Regions from separate parts of the Pallidibacillus thermolactis genome, predicted to be linked through region 2. Evidence: predicted binding sites of a transcription regulator. Region 2 holds the regulator's gene; the other holds the start of a gene.
What was found. The regulator LexA, encoded in region 2, represses DNA repair genes until DNA is damaged. The targets are predictions, from matches to a motif close to CGAACATATGTTCG.
Positions count from the first base shown of each region.

Region 1: the regulator LexA is predicted to act here: its motif matches at 2,957-2,970, upstream of addB (helicase-exonuclease AddAB subunit AddB).

Region 1 is NZ_JAOUSE010000034.1:14,247-24,955, forward strand. Features, by position in the region: gene OEV82_RS10925 (competence protein ComK) at 1-219, shown strand, start outside; gene OEV82_RS10930 (hypothetical protein) at 186-554, opposite strand; gene OEV82_RS10935 (TVP38/TMEM64 family protein) at 889-1,521, shown strand; gene OEV82_RS10940 (MFS transporter) at 1,564-2,700, opposite strand; gene addB (helicase-exonuclease AddAB subunit AddB) at 3,034-6,504, shown strand; gene addA (helicase-exonuclease AddAB subunit AddA) at 6,501-10,274, shown strand; gene OEV82_RS10955 (spore germination protein) at 10,336-10,554, opposite strand; gene OEV82_RS10960 (spore germination protein GerPE) at 10,654-10,709, opposite strand, start outside.
Region 2 is NZ_JAOUSE010000060.1:3,632-14,340, forward strand. Features, by position in the region: gene OEV82_RS14035 (ABC transporter ATP-binding protein) at 1-101, opposite strand, end outside; gene OEV82_RS14040 (ABC transporter transmembrane domain-containing protein) at 108-1,856, opposite strand; gene OEV82_RS14045 (YneF family protein) at 2,137-2,358, opposite strand; gene sirA (sporulation inhibitor of replication protein SirA) at 2,533-2,967, opposite strand; gene OEV82_RS14055 (DUF896 domain-containing protein) at 3,212-3,445, opposite strand; gene OEV82_RS14060 (YneB family resolvase-like protein) at 3,536-4,195, opposite strand; gene OEV82_RS14065 (hypothetical protein) at 4,231-4,410, opposite strand; gene lexA (transcriptional repressor LexA) at 4,587-5,207, shown strand; gene ribH (6,7-dimethyl-8-ribityllumazine synthase) at 5,553-6,023, opposite strand; partial or broken gene ribB (3,4-dihydroxy-2-butanone-4-phosphate synthase) at 6,118-6,705, opposite strand; gene ribE (riboflavin synthase) at 6,746-7,393, opposite strand; FMN riboswitch at 7,629-7,781, opposite strand; gene glnA (type I glutamate--ammonia ligase) at 7,901-9,235, opposite strand; gene OEV82_RS14095 (methionine gamma-lyase family protein) at 9,671-10,709, opposite strand, start outside.

The sequences.
Region 1 (10,709 bases), on a different contig from region 2:
GTTCCTATTTCATATCGCTCTTTCGAGAATCAAATGCTAAGAACAGCGTTGTTACGAACAAAAATGGAACAAAGATCGAACCTTAGTTGGAATACAACATTGTTCACGGAAACACGCTATAGTGAAGTGGAGGCACTGGAGCAAAGATCCCAGTATGACGTTTTTTCAAAGCAACCGATTTTATCTCAACGATCATCTTCAAAACGTTTGAATAAATAATAGGACAATAATTCCTCAACATAATTGCGTAGCCTTGGATTAAAATAACTATGATACTCCTCGTAACCCTTGTATAGGAAAAGGAAGGTAGTGAATGTTTCATCCCTTTTCACTTCTTGAACTTTCATGCCTTGCCTTTTTAACTCCCTTTTCACTTCGTACAATTGTTGATGAACAGTGGAAAGAGTTTTTTCAATTAAAGTTTTATATGGATTTTTTAATTTAAATGGACTGTTATTCACAACCTGTAAATCTCGTTCTAAAACTTTAATTAACATTGGATAATAAATTGCCTTTTCCAATAAATCTCTACTTTCAGATGGAATTCTTGTCAATGCGAACCCCTCCAACAACGAACAGATGTTCTTATTTTTCTATAATTATATTATATGATGAATTTGATAAAATCAAATCTTATTTATTCCTATTTCCTGTAAAAGCCTGAAAGCTAGAGGCATAATCGCCACAAATGGTAAATGAGGTGACTCGCTCTAGCTTTTTGTATGAAAATCAAATAGCAGACCAATTCATGGAATAATGGATTTTATGTGGTTTTGAATAGGAATTTTAAATAAACAAAGGATTTATGATATAATTTTTATTATTATTGAGTTTAAAAAGTTTTTGATCAACCTGATCCGCCACGTTTCGTTTTAAAGGGGAATATATATGGAATTAACAGAAGTCCAAGCGTTTTTTACAGAAGAAAATTTAATGGAATTGCTAGAAGGCTATCGTTCCTTCGGAATATTGCCTGGTATCTTTTTACCTATGATTGAAGCTTTCTTACCGTTTTTGCCGTTAATCGTTTTCGTCACTGTTAATGCAAATGCATACGGTCTCGGTGTTGGTTTTCTTGTTTCGTGGCTCGGTGCAGTGGTCGGTGCAATGCTTGTTTTTTCTGTTATTCGTAGATTTGGTCGGAAGCGATTTATGACTTTTGTAAGTGAGCATAGGCGTGTAAAAAAATTAGTTGATTGGGTCGATCGACGTGGTTTTGGTCCACTATTTTTAATTCTTTGTTTTCCTTTTACTCCTTCGGCGGTAGTTAATATTGTGGCAGGTTTGTCAAAAATATCGATTTATCAATATGGATTAGCAGTTACAACAGGTAAAATGGTCATGATTTTTGTCGTCAGCTATATTGGGCATGATATTCCAGCTCTCATACATAATCCTGCACGGACACTTCTTGTTATGGTATTAATTTTTATCCTCTGGTATGTTGGAAAAAGAGTTGAAATTTATATTAACAAAAAAGTTGAGTCGGAAACCCAGATAAAAGAAAAGATGAGAGAATAATGAACAAGTGCTTTTTCAATTTTATAATTGATTAAGCGCTTTTTATTTTCTTTTTTGAATGACGAAACGACTAAGCACATAATTTATGATGTAACAAACTAAAATAACGGTTAACACAACTTTATACGAAAATATTGATGCAATGGCTGACCCTAAACTTGCGCCAATTAATAAAATAAACGAATATAGCGCAATTGCTTTTCCTCTTAAGTGACCACTTTTTTCTCCAATAAAATGAATGATGGTAGGAATTAAAAGAGAAACTCCCCCGACAAAAATGATAGAGAGGAATCCGATGCTATAAACGGAGTCTAAAAATAGAAGAAAAAATATTGACCACCAAATGAGCGTAATCCCAAGTTTCAATGTCATTATAGCTGTAAAGCGAGCAATCAGTTTTCCGGTGAAGATTGATAATACAACACCTGAAATGCCAATGGTACGGATCCAGAATAACTGGTTATCTGCTTCGGCAGATTGATAACTAAAAGCTTCATAAAAGGCAACAAAAGAAAAGAGCACGGTAATAACAATGAAATACAAAGGGAATAGTACCGGGTTTATCAATGCTTTTATTAATCCATGCAAGCGCTTTTTTAATGTTTCGTGTTGAAGTGATTGTTTTGTTTTAGGCAATATAATAAGTGCGCTTAAAAATAAGACAAAGTATATTGTGCTGAAAAGTATATAAGTAGTGGACCAGTTCCAAGTGAGGACGATCCAAGCGCTGAAAAGTTGTCCGATGATTCCTGCAGCCAAAAAACCTGCATTAATAAGTGCAATCCAAAGTGTCCTTGATTTGTCTGTATAAATGTCAAAGGTGTAACTAAAAGCTACTGGTGCAAAGCTGGCTAGAGTAAACCCTTGAAGTGAACGAAAAAAATATAGGGAAATAGGATTAAATGCAAGAGAGACGAAATACGTAGTGACAGCAGAAATGGCCAAGCCGAATGTAATCATTTGTTTGCGACCAAAGATGTCAGAAAGTGGACCAAAAACGAGTAGTCCACAGGCGTAAAACAACGTAAATAAAGTGCTACCTAAAGCTACATCCTGCTTTAGAATATTAAACTCTGTAGAAATTGCTGGATAGAGCGGAATTAATGAATAAATGTTACAGGTAACCATAATTCCAATTACAACTAACAAAATCCCTGCAAGTTGATTTTTATTAGTCATGTTCATCACCTCTTTATTAGGCTATTCAAAAGTTGAAACGGTGACATATAAAGAAAATTTTGTTTTATGGAAATTTGCGTCCGTTAAGGTAGGATTTCAGTTTTTAAAATTTGGAAAGGGGTGAGGCTGAAATGTCTGTCATTCCCCCTTTATAAATGGAGATTCCTGTAACTATGAACAGATCTCAATATGGGTGAACTATTCCTATAAACAGCAGGAGTAACAAAACGACATTAATTTCCAACCTTTCTTTTACCGAATCTACATTCGCCTATGTTAAAATAAATATAATAAACGTATGGACTTTCGTTTTTTTTTGAGAGGAGGAAAAAAATGGCACTCCGATTTGTTTTAGGACGATCTGGTAGTGGTAAAACGACTTTTTTAATTGAGGAAATGAAGAGAGAATTAACAAAGGATCCAACGGGTCCTATGATGATTTATATCGTTCCAGATCAAATGACGTTCCTTTCTGAATATAAAATTGTATCCGACCCGGCAGTAAAAGGGATGATACGTCTTCAAGTGTATAGCTTTCCACGTCTTGCTTGGAGAATCTTGCAAGAAGTGGGTGGTATTGGACGTCTCCATATAAACTCAACAGGAATTCAAATGCTTATCCGCAAAATTATTTATGAAAATAAAGACCAATTAGAAGTGTTTAAACAAACAGCCGATAAATTTGGTTTTGTTGAGCATGTTGAAGCTATGGTCAGTGAATTTAAACGATATTGCATTACGGAAGAGGAACTGTTTGCCCATAAAAATCAAATTGAAGGTGACCCGACATTACGTGCGAAAATCCATGATTTAGGCTTGATTTATGAAAAGGTTGAACAAGCTATTCAAAGCAAATATTTAGCTTCGGAAGATTATTTAAGATTGCTAGCTGAAAAGATCCCGCATTCCGAAGCTTTAAAAAATGCAGAAATATATATTGATGGCTTCCATAGTTTTACACCACAGGAGTATATGGTCATTGAACAACTATTAAAAACATGTGCAAACGTAACGATTGCATTAAACTGTGACAGACCTTATGAAAGTATACTGCCTGATGATTTTAGTCTATTCCGCATGACAGCAGAAACTTATGCAACGATTGTTGAGATTGCTAGAGTGAATGGAATTTTAATTGAAGACAATACTGTTTTTGAAGAACAACAACGTTTCAATCATCCTTCACTGGCTTATTTAGAAAAAAACTTTGAACAAGTACCAGCAATTCCATATGAAGGAGAAACGAATATATACTTTGCGGAAGCAGCGAACTTACGGGCAGAAATTGAAGGAATTGGTCGAAAAATAAAATCACTCGTTCGTGACCATGGTTATCGTTATAAAGATATTGCAATTCTCGTTAGAAATGGGGAAAATTATCAAGATTTATTTGATACGATTTTTTCAGATTTTGAGATTCCATATCATATTGATCAAAAGCGTTCAATGCTGAACCATCCAGTGATTGAGCTCATTCGTTCGAGTCTTGAAATTATTACAAACTATTGGCGTTATGATCCAATTTTCCGTGCGGTTAAAACGGATTTATTATTTCCGTTAGACGGTAATATTCAGGAATTACGGGAAAGAATGGACAGGCTAGAAAATTATTGTTTAGCCTATGGTGTACAAGGAGAAAAATGGACGAAAAAAGACAGGTGGCAATATCGGAGATTTCGGGGACTGGACTTTGATTTTCCGCAAACCGATGAAGAGAGGAATTTGGAACAAGAATTAAATGAGTCACGCTTAATGATTTCTGCGCCAATCTTGCGTTTAGCAAGAAGGTTGAAACGGGCAACTAATGGCCGAGAAATGTGTATTGCACTTTTTCAATTATTAGAGGAATTAGAAGTACCAGCAAAATTAGAAAAACTACAATTACAAGCTGAAAAATCTGGAAATCTTATGAGTGCGCGTGAGCATGAACAAGCATGGAATGAAGTGTTGAATTTACTTGATCAGTATGTGGAGATCTTGGGAAATGAAAAAGTTACTTTGAAAGAGTTTGCAGAAATTATAGAAGCCGGTCTCGAATCATTAGAATTTTCGATCGTACCGCCAGCCATTGACCAAGTAATTGTGGCGGATTTAGAACTATCCCGATTAGGAGATGTAAAGGTTGCTTTTGTCATTGGCTTAAACGATGATGTGTTGCCAATGAAGTTTAAAGATCAAGGGATTTTAACGGATAAGGAGCGGGAAAACTTAATATCTTCTGGTTTTGTCATCGCTCCAACAAGTAAAGATCGACTATTAGATGAAGAATTTATAGCCTATAAAGCCTTTACGACACCGTCTGAAATGTTATTTATTTCTTACCCGATCGCCAATGAAGAAGGAAATGCATTAATGCCTTCCCCATATATTAAGCGATTGAAAGAAATGTTTCCGAAAAGCTTCCATTTGTCGTTAGGGAATGATCCGATGGAATTAAAAGTTCAGGATCAACTCGAATACTTACTAAATTGGGATCAAGCATTAACCCATGTTACTTATCAACTACAGGGTTACAAACGAAAATATCCGATAGAAAAAATTTGGTGGGACAGTTATAATCTGCTTATTGAAAGTACGCAACACTATCAAGTGAAAAACGTGTTATCAAGTTTGTTTTTTGAAAATAAGGCTGAAAAACTTTCTGATGATACGGTGAAAGACTTATACGGTGAGACACTTCAAGGTAGTATTTCCCGTATGGAAAAATTTAATAGTTGTGCTTATGCTCACTTTTTATCCTATGGTCTTCATTTACAAGAACGACCAGTTTACCGACTTGAGGCACCGGATATTGGTGAGATGTTCCATGGAGCATTAAAATTTATTGGCGATAAAGTGAATGAAGAAAATCTTGTATGGGGTGAATTAACTAAGAAGCAAATTCGCCATTTAGTAATGGAAGCGGTCGAGTTTTTATCACCTAAACTGCAAAATGAGATTTTGTTGAGCACCAATCGCTATCAATATATTAAGCGGAAGTTAGAAAAAGTCATCTTACGTGCAACGGAAGTGATTGAAAAACATGCAAAATCGAGTCAATTTGTCCCTTATAAGCTGGAAATGACCTTTGGACCGAAAGGAGATCTTCCTCCAATCCAGTTTGAATTAAAAAATGGGATGAAAATGCAACTGGTCGGCCGTATCGACAGGGTAGATAAGGCTGAAAACGAGAATGGGGTTTTCTTACGTGTTGTAGATTATAAATCCAGCCGACGCGACTTAGATATTGGGGAAGTTTATTATGGTTTAGCATTACAAATGCTTACATACCTTGATATTTTAATTCGTTATTCAGACAAATTAGTTGGAACAAAAGCAGACCCGGCAGGTGTCTTATACTTTCATATTCATAATCCGATTATAAAAAGTAAAAAATTGCTTACTTTAGATGAAATAGAAGAATTGATTTTCAAAGAATTTAAGATGAAAGGACTTATCCTTTCAGACCCAGGTGTTGTCCGGTTGATGGATGAAACGTTGGATTCTGGCGAGTCAAAAATTATATCGGCGGGTTTAAAAAGAGATGGGACGTTAACTGCACGATCGAAGGTGGCAACGAAAGAGGAATTTACTGACTTACGTACATTTGTTGAACAAAAATTTGTCGAAACCGGAAATCGAATAGTCGAAGGTGATGTTGATATTGCGCCGTATAAGCTTGGCGATAAAACAGCTTGTGCGTTTTGTCCGTTTAAATCTATCTGTCAATTTGATACAAGCTTAAAAGAAAATGATTATCGTATTCTTCCAAAATTAAAACCGGGTGAGGCGTTAGAGCGGGTGAAGGGAGCTGTTAGATCATGAACATTCCAACAAAACCGAAAGATGTTACTTGGACGGATGACCAATGGAAAGCCATTCACGCGAGTGGAAAAGATATATTAGTGGCCGCGGCAGCAGGTTCAGGGAAAACAGCTGTCCTTGTTGAAAGAATTATAGAAAAAATTACGAGTGAAACAAATCCTGTCAATGTAGATGAACTGCTAGTGGCGACTTTTACAAATGCATCGGCAGCTGAGATGCGTCATCGAATCGGTGTAGCGCTAGAAAAAGAGATTAAGAAAAATCCGTATTCCAATCATTTGCGCCGTCAGCTAAGCTTGTTGAATCATGCATCTATTTCCACACTACATTCCTTTTGTTTAGATGTTGTAAGGAAATATTATTATTTAATCGATATAGACCCTGGTTTTCGACTAATGGAAGAGACAGAAGGCATGTTGCTTAAAGATGAAGCGATTGAAAGTCTTCTTGAAGAAGAATACGGTAAAAAGAGTAATGAGCCGTTTTTCAAAGTCGTTGATATGTTTACGAATGACCGTACCGATGATGAGTTACAAAAATTAATTTTACAACTATTTGAATTTTCGCGGGCCAATCCCAATCCAGATCGCTGGTTGGACAGCTTAATTGATATGTACGACATTAAAGACAGTCAAAACGTGGAGAACCTACCGTTTATAGAACCGCTTTTGTATGATTTACAACTTCAGTTACACGAGGCTAAACGTCTTTTTGAAGAAGCATTAGAATTAACAAAGATGCCTGGTGGACCAGATAAGCGGGCAGAGAATTTTGAAAATGATATTGAACTTGTAGATGAATTATTACGAGCAAAAGATGACTCGTTCCAAGTATTATATGATACTTTTCAAAACGTCTCCTTTTCAAGGTTAAAACCATGTCGCGGTGATGAATATGACACAGAACTCATAGAAAAATCAAAAACATTACGGGAACAAGGTAAAAAAATCATTAGTAAGTTAAAAGATGAACTGTTTTCGAGGAAGCCAGCAACTTATATTCAAGATTTACAAAAAATGAAAGAACCTATTTCAACTTTAGTGGAGCTTGTCCGTCGTTTTTCTCAAAAATTTTCCCAATTAAAGAAGGAAAAGGGGCTTGTTGACTTCTCTGATTTAGAACATTATGCTTTACAAATATTAGCGACTCCTAATGAAAAGGGGGAACTTCTACCGACAGAGGCAGCATTAAGTTATCAAAAACAATTTAAAGAAGTATTTATCGACGAATACCAAGACACGAATATGGTTCAAGAATCCATTCTACAATTAGTGAAAAAGCCTTCTGAAGCGGAAGGAAATTTATTTATGGTCGGTGATGTAAAGCAGTCGATTTACCGGTTCCGCCTTGCCGAACCAAATCTTTTCTTAGATAAATATTTACGTTTTTCATTAGACGGGAAAAATACCGGTTTACGAATCGACTTATCAAAGAATTTCCGTAGTCGGAAAGAAGTACTTGACGGAACGAACTTCATTTTTAAACAAATTATGGGAAAAACGGTTGGTGAAATTGAATATGATGAAGCAGCAGAATTAAAACTAGGTGCGGATTATCCGCAAGATCAAACATATCCAATCGAATTTGCCATAATTCACAAAGAAGAAGCAAAAGGCGGACAAGATAGCTGGGATGAAGAAGAAGATGCTTTCCATGATAGTGATGCCTTTACATCAGAAGAGCTCGAACAATCGGAATTGGAATCCATTTATGTTGCACGTAAAATAAGGGAATTAATTGATTCAAAGGTAAAAGTTTATGATACCAAGAAAAAAAGTTATCGACCGATCCAATATCAAGATATCGTTATCTTATTCCGTTCCTTTCAATGGGCTCCTCAGTTTATGGAAGCTTGTAAAGATGAAAATATTCCGGTTTATGCTGATATATCGACCGGTTATTTTGAAGCGGCGGAAGTATCGACAATGCTTGCTTTATTAAAGGTGATTGATAATCCGTACCAAGATATTCCACTTGTTTCTGTACTTCGTTCACCGATTATTGGTTTAAATGAAGAGCAACTTGCTAAAATTCGGATTTACGCGAAGAAGACAAGTTATTATGACGCGGTTAAAAAGTTCCATCAGCTCCGTGTACAATCGGAAATAGAAGAAGAGATTCAACAAAAACTGGATTTATTTTTACAACAATTAAATGACTGGCGTACACAAGCTCGATCTGGATCACTCTCTGAATTGATATGGCAATTGTATCGTGATACGAAGTTTTATGACTATGTTGGAGGATTACCAGGTGGTAAACAACGTCAAGCAAATTTACGAGCACTTTATGATCGTGCTCGTCAATATGAATCGACTTCTTTTCGCGGTTTGTTCCGATTCTTGCGTTTTATTGAGCGCATGCAAGACCGAGGGGAAGATTTAGGTGTTGCTCGTTCATTAGGAGAAAATGAAGATGTTGTCAGAATCATGACCATTCATAAAAGTAAAGGTTTAGAATTTCCGGTAGTATTTGTTGCTGGTATGGGAAGACAGTTTAATATGATGGATTTACGAAAAAATTATTTATTTGATAAAGCCTTCGGGCTTGCTATCAATTACATCGATCCTGAAAAACAGATTACTTATCCATCATTGATTCACATGGCCTTTGTCCGGAAGAAACGATTAGAACTCATAGCGGAAGAAATGCGAGTTTTATATGTAGCATTAACTCGGGCGAAAGAGAAACTATACTTAGTTGGGTCTACGAAAAATAAGGAGAAACTTCTTGAAAAATGGCAAAAACATTTATCAGAGATGAACTGGCTACTTAGTGATTTTGATCGAATGAAAGGTAAAAGTTACTTAGATTGGGTAGGACCTGCTTTAATTCGTCACCGTGATGCTGCAAATTTACGTTTATCACCTGTCGAAATGAAAAATGAAACGATACAAGAAATCTATGAACATCCTTCCCTTTGGAAAATGGATTGGGTTTCGAATCAAATGTTGACGAAGGCTGAAGTAGAGGAAGATAGAGACGAGGATTTATTAAATTTTGTTAAAAAAGGAAAACCGGTTCCAGTTGAATCGCAATATAAAGAAAAAATTGCCAGTCAATTAAAGTGGCAATATGAATATTTACCTGCAACGGTTCACCGTAGCAAACAATCGGTTACCGAGATTAAAAGGTTAAGGGAATTGAGAGATGAATATAGTGATGTGTCATTTATACGACCTTTTAAAAAGCCAATTACTTCGCGGCCAAAGTTTATGCAAATGAAGAAGTTGACACCGGCAGAAAAAGGAACAGCCATGCATAAGGTCATGCAACATGTTGATTTATCTGTAAAACCTTCAAGAGAGTCTATTGAAAAACAACTCTACTTTATGCAAGAAAACGAACTAATTACAACTGAAGAAGCGCAAGCGATTCAGATTGATGCAGTTATTCAATTTTTTAATACAGAAATTGGGTTACGTGTTCTTGGATCAGATTGGGTCAAGAGGGAAGTACCCTTCAGTTTTACGTTGCCTCCTCAAGATGTGTATCTTGATTGGCAAAAAGGAGAGGATCCAGTTTTTGTTCAAGGAATAATTGACCTGTTAATTAAAGATGCGAATGGTCTTGTTATCATTGACTATAAAACGGACCAAATCACTGACCGTTTTAAAAATGGGTTTGCAGAAGCGAAACCAATCCTATTGAAGCGATACAGAACACAGGTAGCGTTATACAGGAATGCGGTTGCGACTATTTTTAATGAACCTGTTACAGCGTCATACTTATACTTTTTTGATGGTGGACATGTTCTTAAAGTAGAATAATCTAAACAAAAAACGGCCTCTTGTCGAGTTTCATAACTACTGACAAGAGGCGATTTTTTTCTTAATTTGTTTGATTTGTAGGCTGATCAACGACATCAGGATCAATTGTATTTGTGGCATTGAAGCCATTATTGGCAACATTAAATATACCAGTAATAAAGGATCCTGAACCACCACTCGATTTTGCAACAGATTTTGGAGCAATATTTAATGTATCGCCAAAGTTGACGGCCCCATCAGTAACATTTGCAATTTTCACTGAACCAATAATACTAGGCATATAAAACAGTCCTTTAAAGTTAGTGAAGTACTAAAATAGATGAACATACTGAGAAGAAATTTAATTTTCATTCTAATAATAAAATATGCATATGTCCTATCAGCGTTCATCATCATTTTTTAGTTCATTTGAATTTTCATTTGGTGGGATCGTCA
Region 2 (10,709 bases):
AAGGCAATAATAATTTGTTTTATATGTGGTTTAACATATTTTAACAAGCGAAAAAAAACCTGTCTTTGCTCTTGGGAATTCAGAATTGTGATCTTATCCATCTATCATTACCCTCCATGTTCTACAAGTGCTTCCAGCTGTTGTTGGTGATAGATTTCTTTATACCACCCATTTTCCTGCATAAGCGATTCGTGCACACCAATTTGGGTTATTTTTCCATCATCTAACACAATAATTAAATCTGCATGCTGTATAGCACTTAGTCTATGTGCTGTAATAATCGTTGTTTTTCCTTGACGGTTTTCTTTTAATGCAGTAAGAATCGATTCTTCTGTTTTCGCATCGACTGCAGATAAAGAGTCATCTAATATTAAAATTTCAGGGTTTAATAAAATGGCTCTAGCAATCGAGATCCGTTGTTTCTGTCCCCCGGATAAACTGACACCACGTTCTCCCACAATCGTATCATAGCCATCAACAAAACCTTGTATATCATCATGAACATCCGCAGTTTTTGCAGCTAAATAAATTTCCTCATCCGTTGCATTTGGTTTTGCAAAGGCAATATTTTCTTTAATTGTTGCAGAAAAAAGAAAATGATCTTGAGGTACATAACCAAAGGCTTTTCTTAATGCATCTAATCGATAATCTTTTATATCTCGCCCACCAATTCGAATTTCCCCATTATAACCTTCGAATTCACGTAAAAGCAGTTTTAATAAACTCGTTTTCCCAGCGCCGGTTTTTCCAACGATCCCGAGTGTTTTTCCTTGTTTTAACGTAAAATGAATATCCTGTAAAATGGATTTTTCATGATTCGGATATTGGAAGTTTGTAATACTGATTTCAATATCTCCACTAGGACTTTCGTCGATTGTTTGTTCACGATCGACAATATCTATTTTTTCATTTAAAAGGCGATAAACCCTGTCATAAGATGCACGCCCTCTTTCAACAATATTAAAAAACCATCCGAAAGCAAGCATTGGCCAAATAAGCAATCCTAAGTAGGTATTAAAAGCAATCAAATCACCAATGGACATACTTCCCTCAAGTACATATTTCGCTCCAAAGCCGATTGATAAAATGAAGGAGATGCCGACACATGCGGAAATAGTAGGATCGTATAATGAATCAATTTTGGCAACGGCGATATTTTTTTGTACGACTTCGTTAGAAAGCTTTTTAAAATCTTCAATATCTTCCTTTTCCTGCCCAAAAGTTTTGATCACTTTTATGCCTGAAATACTCTCTTGTGTTTTGTCATTTAAGAATGAAAAGGCTTCCTGTGCCTTTTTGAAACGGGCATGTAATGTTGTACCATACCAATTTGTCAAAAGCGCTATGATCGGCATCGGAAGGAGTGCAATTAATGTCAACTTCCAACTGATCGTTATAGCCATAGCGACAATGACAAATCCACCGGTAAGCAATGAATCAACTAAAGTAAGTACTCCTGATCCGGCTGTTTGTTGAATTGCTTGAATATCATTTGTTGCGTGGGCCATTAAGTCTCCTATACGCTTTCTTTGGTAAAAATGGGGAGACATTTTTGTAAAATGCTCATAAAGGCGTGTTCGAAGAATTCTTGCCAATTTTACCGATGCTCCAAAAATATGAATTCGCCAATAATAGCGAAGAATATACATAAGCATACCAGCGAGTATTAGAACGGATATCCAAACACTTAATTTCCCCCAAGTGATTGAACTCGCTTCAATTTCATCGGCTACAATACCGATCACCCGCGGAGGGACAAGTTGTAATATTGCCACTAAAAATAACATAAAAATTCCAGTTAAATATGCTTTTTTTTCTTGTTTAAAAAACCATGATAAATCACGAAAAACTTTCATGTTCATCCTCCAAATTAATTTCCTATGTAAATTATTCATGAATCTAATTTAAAAGCTTATAAAATCAAAGATATAGTTAAAATATCCCATCCTCAAATATAAAACTACTATTTATTTAATTTTGAATTTTACGACCAATATTGTAGAAAAAAATGACCACCTTTCCGATTCAGCATTAATCATACGGAAATAGTGATCATTGTGTCTGAATTACCTAAATATGTATTAATAACAAGGAGATTACCTTTTATTAATCTTATTTAGGAGTTTTGCTCTTGGATTATTGTTTTTCTTGTTGCTTATTAATCATATTCATCATTTGATTAATTTTCTTCTGCGATGGTTTTTGTCCCATTTGCATCATCATCACTCGGATCATTTGTTCATTAATTGGTGGATTTTTCTTCAAGTAGTCCATCATATATTTACGTGCTAAGAAAAATCCAATCGCAACGCCACCGAGTAATGCAACGACGATTAGTAAATAACCCCACCACGGCATAACATTATCCTCCTTCATGTTGTCTATAAAAAAGTTTACTAAAGGTATGTCGTTTTTACAATATGACAACATACACTATTTTTCCATTTTATTTCATTTTTATCAAGTAAATTTTACAATTTTCACCATCTAAAAACAAATTCGTCGTGAACAGCAGGAGACAACGATTTATGATTATATATAATGCTTCTCTTTCATTGGCTTAATCCAACCGAACCGTTCATTTTCAATATCAATTGCTAAAAAATTTAAGTCTACTTTACGTAAGGCTTCAAAAATTATCATTTCAGCATGTATACTACCTGTCGCATATAAAATACATCTTTTATTTTGTAAAGTTAATCGGGCAGAACTTGTCTTATTTTCTAGACAATAAACACCATCTTTCATATAGTAATCTTTATGTTTACTTAGTAGCTGAATTAACTGCTTATGAATGCGTAATACAGGCATTGTTTTCGTAATGTAATCAATTTGTTTATATAGGACCTTTTTTAAACTAGCATTTGCTTTTTCGTAATCTTTAAATAGATTATAGAAAATCCTTTCCCTACCATAATAATAATTGATAAATTGATCGTCAATTATATATAAATCGTATCTCCTCATCTTCACTACAACCCCTATTTCATTTTTGGAATATTTCATACTATTCCTTATATTGTATATGAAATAGGGTGAAATTTATGTCAAATTATTGTGAAAATAAGTTCTATCTTTGTCGAAATCATCATTATTCATAAAATAAGGAACCATCATAATAATATCCTTATTTACTAGATTAGATGGTTCCTTCATTATAACTCCTATTCATTTTTAAAGAAGTTTTTGACCATCATATTTCAAAATTAAATTAGTGATTTCTTTTACGCATTTTTATTTGTTTTAATTTTTCGGGTGTCACATCATTACCTTTGGCATCTACAATCGTCACATTTTCAAGTGTATTTTTTAATTGGTTTCGAACATTTTGTAAGTATTCACTTCGCAGTCGGGATTGTTCTTTTGCCTCTTCCATGGTCAACCCTTCTTTTTTCTTTTTAGCTGCTAACTCATTAATTCTCGCTATTTTTTCCTTTGAAATCATTTTATATACCTCTTTCTATCAAATTCTAAGATACATGTGAACACCTATAATCGTATAAAAAAACGGTTTTGAAGGCAATAAAAATGAGCATCATGATTTTTCCATTTTATGCTCATCTAGTTTATATTCTTGATATCTGCGGTGAACTGTCGCCTTTGATACGTGATAACCGAACCCACGTAATGTAGCAGCAATATCGTGAAATGTTAACCCTTTATCTCTTAGGCGCACAATCTCTTCAATTGGAACTTCTTTCCGTTCGCGACCTGCATTCGTTCCTCGATTTGATAAGTTCAGTTCAGGTCGATAACCTTTTTCAACAGCTCGTTCCATTCCTCTTTTTATTTTTATATTATGTAATTTTCTTTGATATTCTTCGACAAGGGCAACAATTTTTAAAACCATTGAATCTGCATCGGAAATTTGTAACTCTCCGTTATCTGATATTGTATAGATTTTTACCCCCAACTTAATTAGTACATGTAATAAAGCTATTTTGGCGTTCCCTCTTCCTAATCTTGTTTCATCTTGAATTAATAAAATGCGGTCATCCATATTTTCTAAATGTTCCATAACTTCCAATATTCCTGGTCGATCTAAATCATAACCACTTGCTTGTTCTTTGACAATTTTAACGACTTGGAAATTATGTTGATTTGCTAAATAAATTAATTCTTCTTCTTGCCTTTGTAATGAAGACTCTTGTGTATCTTTTTCCGTACTGACACGACAATATATAATTGCTTGCAAATAAACACCTACTTTTTCAAGATCTTATCTCTATTTTATTTCATTGAACTTTTCCATTCAACTGCGTAGTCAATATGTTGGTTTTCAAAATCTTGGTTTTCCTGTTCAATATGACTCTCAGACATTGTAAAGACATAAACGAAACTAAAAATGATAGATATGATTATTAATAGAATAACATAACAATAATTTTTCCAGAGTCTTTGTAAGATCATGATAACCACCCCAACCGAATATTTGTTCGTTTTTTGTTAAAGAAATTATAATACGAACATATATTTGTGTCAATATTTATCACGAAAATTTGTTCGTATTTTTCTCGAACTTACGTTTGTCAAACATCTGTCCGTCATGATATACTATTAAAAAATATGTTTGCGAGGTGGAAAATATGACCAAATTATCAAAACGACAACAAGAAATACTAGATTTTATAAAAAGAGAAGTTCGTGAAAAAGGTTATCCGCCATCTGTTCGTGAAATTGGTGAAGCTGTCGGTCTATCGTCTAGTTCTACTGTTCATGGTCATTTAGCGCGTTTGGAAAGTAAAGGTCTAATCCGTAGAGACCCAACGAAACCTCGGGCAATTGAAGTTTTAGATGGAAGAGAAATTACTGAACCAGAAGTACCTGTTCGCCAAGTGCCAATCGTAGGTCGTGTAACCGCTGGACAACCGATTACTGCTGTTGAAAATATTGAAGAATACTTTCCTTTGCCTGAAAAGTTAGCACCTAGCGGTGATCAAGTATTCATGCTTGAAGTAATGGGAGATAGTATGATTGAAGCAGGTATATTAGATGGGGACTATGTCGTTGTCCGTCAACAAAACAATGCCGAAAATGGAGATATCGTAGTAGCTATGACTGAAGATTATGAAGCTACAGTGAAACGGTTTTATAAAGAGAAGGATTATATTCGATTACAACCAGAAAATTCAACAATGGCTCCTATTATTGTAGAAAATGTAAAAATATTAGGAAAGGTCATTGGAGTTTATCGCCACATTTATTAAAAATATAATTTAACCATTGTAATTAAAAAGTCCTTAACTGCTCGACGCAGCTAAGGATTTTTAAATACTTTTATCTTATTGCAATATATCCGCACCATCTTAATAATTAGTGTTAGTGATAGTTTTTACCGTTGAACTTATATATATTTCTATTAAAATATTTTAATAAACCACTATCACCAAGTTATTTTTAAACATATTCAAAGACAGTTCTACACTCGGGTTTTGCCCTCAAATACTCGGTTCAGAGGCTTTTTTAACTTATTTTCGACTCGTTTTATCCTCGACCTCCCTTTACAATTAAATTCATATAAAAAACAATTCTTACGATATAAAAATATTCTATTAATTTGCGATCTCTTTATATAAATTTGCAAGTTCAATTGCTGTTACAGCTGCATCATATCCTTTATTACCCGCCTTTGTACCAGCACGTTCAATCGCTTGTTCAATAGTATCTGTTGTCAAAACGCCAAAAATAATCGGGACACCTGTTTTCATACTTGCACTAGCTACACCTTTTGCTACTTCATTACTAACATAATCAAAATGTGGAGTTGCACCTCTAATAACGGTCCCCAAAGTAATGACAGCATCGAACTTTTTAGATTCTGCTAATTTTTGTGCTGTTAGTGGAATTTCAAATGCACCCGGTACCCAGTATATTTCTATATTTTCATCTTCCACACCATGCCTTTTTAAAGCATCTTCTGCTCCCGTTAATAACCGTCCATTGATAAATTCATTAAACCTCGATACGACGATCGCCAATTTAAGTCCTGTTCCAATCAAATTTCCTTCATACACTTTTTTCACTTCTATCTCTCCTTCTATAAATATCTTAACATTCATAAATGAAAAAAGAATAATTTTTATAAATTTTAAACAACTAAACTAGTTGTTTTAATAAGTATCGTTGTAATTGTTCAATAGATACTAATTTACATTGAAATCGTTCTGCCATTTCAATAAGATGATTCAATCGTGCCATTGATCCGTCATCATTCATTATTTCACAAATAATACCGACCGGGTTTGCCCCAACTAATTTAGCAAAGTCAATGGCAGCTTCTGTATGACCAGGACGATTTAAAACTCCTCCATTTTTTGCAATTAAAGGGAACACATGCCCTGGCCTATTAAAGTCGGTTGCCTTACTTTGTGGGTCAAGGATTTTTTTGATCGTATGATAGCGTTCAAACGCACTAATCCCCGTCGTTGTATCTTTATGGTCGATCGAAACTGTAAAAGCCGTTTGTTTTGTGTCGGTATTATTTTCTACCATCGGATGTAAATTTAAACGATTAGCGATCTCTTCGGTAATCGGCGTACAAATTAATCCTCTTCCTTCTTTTGCCATGAAATTTATCGTCTCAGGGGTCGCAAAATCTGCTAAAGCTAGAAAATCACCTTCGTTTTCACGGTTTTCATCGTCAACGACAATAATTATTTTTCCTTGTTTTAAATCTTCTAATGCTTCTTCTATCGAATTGAACATTGGATTTCACTCCTCGATAAATATACAAAGAACGTATTGATTAAAATCCATTTTCTTTTAAAAAATCCATTGTAATACCTTTTGAATTGGTTGTTGTTCTTTTATTTTGTATAAAAGTATGCAAATATTTTGCAATCATATCGAATTCTAAATTAACCTTTTCTCCTTCTTTCTTTGAACCGATAATAGATGCTTTAGCTGTGTGTGGAATAAGAGAAATGGTTATCGTATTATGGCTCACTTTGAAAATAGTTAAAGATGTTCCATCAATCGCGATCGAGCCTTTTTCTAACACAAGGTGAGAAAATTTCTCTGGTATTTCTAATTCAATTAAAATCGAATTCTCATAATTTGTTCGTTTCCAAATCGTTCCGATACCATCCGTATGGCCCGTTACAAAATGACCTCCAAAACGACCGTTTGCTGCTAAGGCACGTTCCAAATTAACTTCCGAACCAACTTTTAAATATTTCAATGTGGTATCTTTATATGTTTCAGGCATGACATCAACTTCAAAGTGGTCCTTTGAAAAGTTTGTTACCGTTAAACAAACACCGTTAACAGCAATACTATCACCTAAATTTACATCATGTAAGATCTTGTTCGCTTTAATGGTAATCATTAAAGTTGGTCCATTTTGTCGAATTCGAGATACTGTTCCAATTTCTTCAACTATACCTGTGAACAAATACACATCGCCTCTTTCATCTTCAAAATAAAAAATTTTTCAATTGAATAATAAGGAATCCAAGAAACGGGGAGGGTTTAGAGGTGAAAATAATATGAATTGTTTGATAATAAAAGAAATGGATACTCTAACATTGAAGTAAAGTTTATAGATGAATAAAACCCCATACATGAAGTATGGGGCTTTAATGGTATGACAAATAAACGTTTAAATAGATAAATTTAAACGATACTATGACATCCTTCTCCCATCCAGACTTTAACTGTCGGTTTTGGAATTTCACCAAATCAGCCATTTCCATATAGAATGAAAATGGGTCACGGACTGAGAGAGTGCAAGCACCCTCATCACCGCCGGTCGGGAATTTCACCCTGCCCCGAAGGATTCCTTTATTTAATTTATTTTAATACTAACACATGCTTTAGATTAATACAACTAAAATATCAGATATTTCGTTATTCCTTTAATTCACTAAAAAAGTATAGATGAATTACGTTCAATCTATTTTTAATAAAGTTTCATATAATGGTCTCTTTCCCAATTTGTGACATGAGAGCGGAACATGTTCCATTCGATTTCCTTAGCTTCCACAAAGTTAGTAAAAATATGTGGACCTAAAGCATCTTTAATAACTTCATCTTTCCGCAGTTCTTCTATTGCGAAATGAAGTGTTCCAGGGAGATCGCTAATTCCTTCTGCTTCCCGTTCTTCTTTCGTCATCTCATATATATTTCGATCGACTGGAGCTGGTGGTGTTAATTTATTTTTAATACCATCTAACCCTGCTCTAAGTAATACAGCCATTGCTAAGTATGGGTTTGCTGCAGGGTCAACACTACGCAATTCAACACGTGTACTTAGTCCTCTTGATGTAGGAATACGAACAAGTGGACTACGATTTCTAGCTGACCAAGCAACATAAACGGGAGCTTCATACCCTGGTACTAATCGTTTATAAGAATTGACAATAGGATTGGTAATAGCTGTATATCCTGGTGCATGTTTTAAAATCCCTGCCATAAATTGATATGCTACTTCACTAAGCTGTAATTTGCCATTTGGGTCAAAAAACACATTTTCATTTCCCTTAAATAGAGATAAATTACAATGCATTCCTGAACCGCTTATTCCGTAAATTGGTTTTGGCATAAATGTAGCATGTAAACCATGCTTTCTTGCTATTGTTTTTACAACTAATTTAAATGTTTGAATGTTATCACAGGCAGTGACTGCATCGGCATACTTAAAGTCGATTTCATGTTGACCAGGAGCTACTTCATGGTGTGATGCTTCTACTTCGAATCCCATTTCTTCTAATTCAACTACAATTTCTTTACGACAGTTTTCACCTAAATCCGTCGGCGCTAGATCAAAATATCCACCATGGTCATTCAACTCTAATGTCGGTTCGCCGTATTCATCTAATTTAAATAAGAAGAATTCAGGCTCTGGACCTAAATTAAAGTGGGTGAAACCCATTTCTTCCATTTCGGATAACACTCGTTTTAAATTACTTCTTGGATCACCTGCAAAAGGCTTACCATCTGCTGTATATATATCACAAATTAAGCGTGCCACCTTTCCACGCCCTGCAGTCCAAGGAAAGATCACCCACGTATCCAAATCAGGATATAAATACATATCACTTTCTTCTATACGTACAAATCCTTCGATAGAAGAACCATCAAACATCATCTTATTATCTAGTGCTTTTGGTAATTGACTCAATGGAATCTCGACATTTTTAATTGTTCCTAGAATATCCGTAAATTGTAGACGAATAAACGATACTTCTTGCTCTTTTGCTAAACGTAAAATATCTTCTTTGGTATATTTCCCCATTCACTTGCCTCCATCTTTTAAATAGATTGGGTAAAAATAAATCTCACACAATTTTTTTCTTTGGAATGTTCACACAATAAAGATCCATCCAAAAAATTATGGTGTAATTATATTTCAAGAATATTTTAGTTGTCAATGCTAGATATGATATTCAGAAAAATTTTTTTATAAAATGGCGATTGTCCCTTTTTTTAATTTTTTACGTTTAAACACACACTTACTTCTTTCCATTTTTATTAATGGATCTAGAAAATTAAGATTTGGATGAAATGATAACCGAATCACAAATTGTTATGTAAATAAAACAATTGTCCCTTTTATTGGTACCAGTTTTTTTAATTTTATACACAACTTCGTTTCTTTTATCATAATTCCATCACGATTTCATTTAATAAAAAATTTGGGCTGTGTTCATTCAGCCCAAATTTTACCTTACTATTGGATATATAATAAACCCTTATCGATCAAATGATCTAAAGCAGTACAAATGGCGATTTTTACATGTTCATAAGTTAAACCGCCTTGTATATAAGCAACATAAGGTGGTCGGATTGGCCCATCTGCAGATAATTCAATACTAGAACCTTGAATAAACGTACCCGCAGCCATGATGACATCATCTTCATAACCAGGCATATAGCTTGGGTATGGAGTGAATTGCGAATTAATCGGAGAAGCATATTGAATAGCTTGACAAAATGCGATCATTCGTTCTTTATCATCGAATTGCACTGATTGAATTAAATCCGTTCTATTGGCATTCCATGCCGGGTCGGTATTTAGACCAAGTCGCTCTAGCATCGCCGAAGTAAATACAGCACCTTTTAAGGCTTGACCCACAACATGGGGTGCTAAGAAAAATCCTTGGTACATCTCAAGTAGGCTATATAATGATGCTCCTGCTTCTTTACCAATGCCAGGGGCAGTTAATCGAAAAGCACATCGGTCTACAAGATCTTGTCTTCCTACTATATAACCTCCTGTTTTCACTAAGCCAGCTCCAGGGTTTTTAATTAACGAACCAGCCATTAAATCTACACCGACGTGGGTTGGCTCTCGCAATTCAACGAATTCACCGTAACAATTATCGACAAAAACGATAATATCCTGCTTAATTTCTTTTACAAATTGAACCATCTCTTTAATTTCATCAATGGTAAATGAAGGTCGATTTGCATAACCTTTTGATCTTTGGATACCTACCATCTTGGTATCCGGTTTAATTGCCTTAGCTATTTTAGCATAATCGGGACGACCATCTTTTGTTAGTGGAACTGCATCATAACTTATGTTATATTCTTTTAAACTACCGATTCCGGTACCACGAATACCAACTACTTCCTCTAGCGTATCATATGGACTGCCAGTTATATAAAGCAACTCATCACCAGGACGAAGGATACCAAATAAACAAGTGGAAATGGCATGAGTTCCTGAGATAATTTGTGGTCGAACAAGCCCTGCTTCTGTTCCA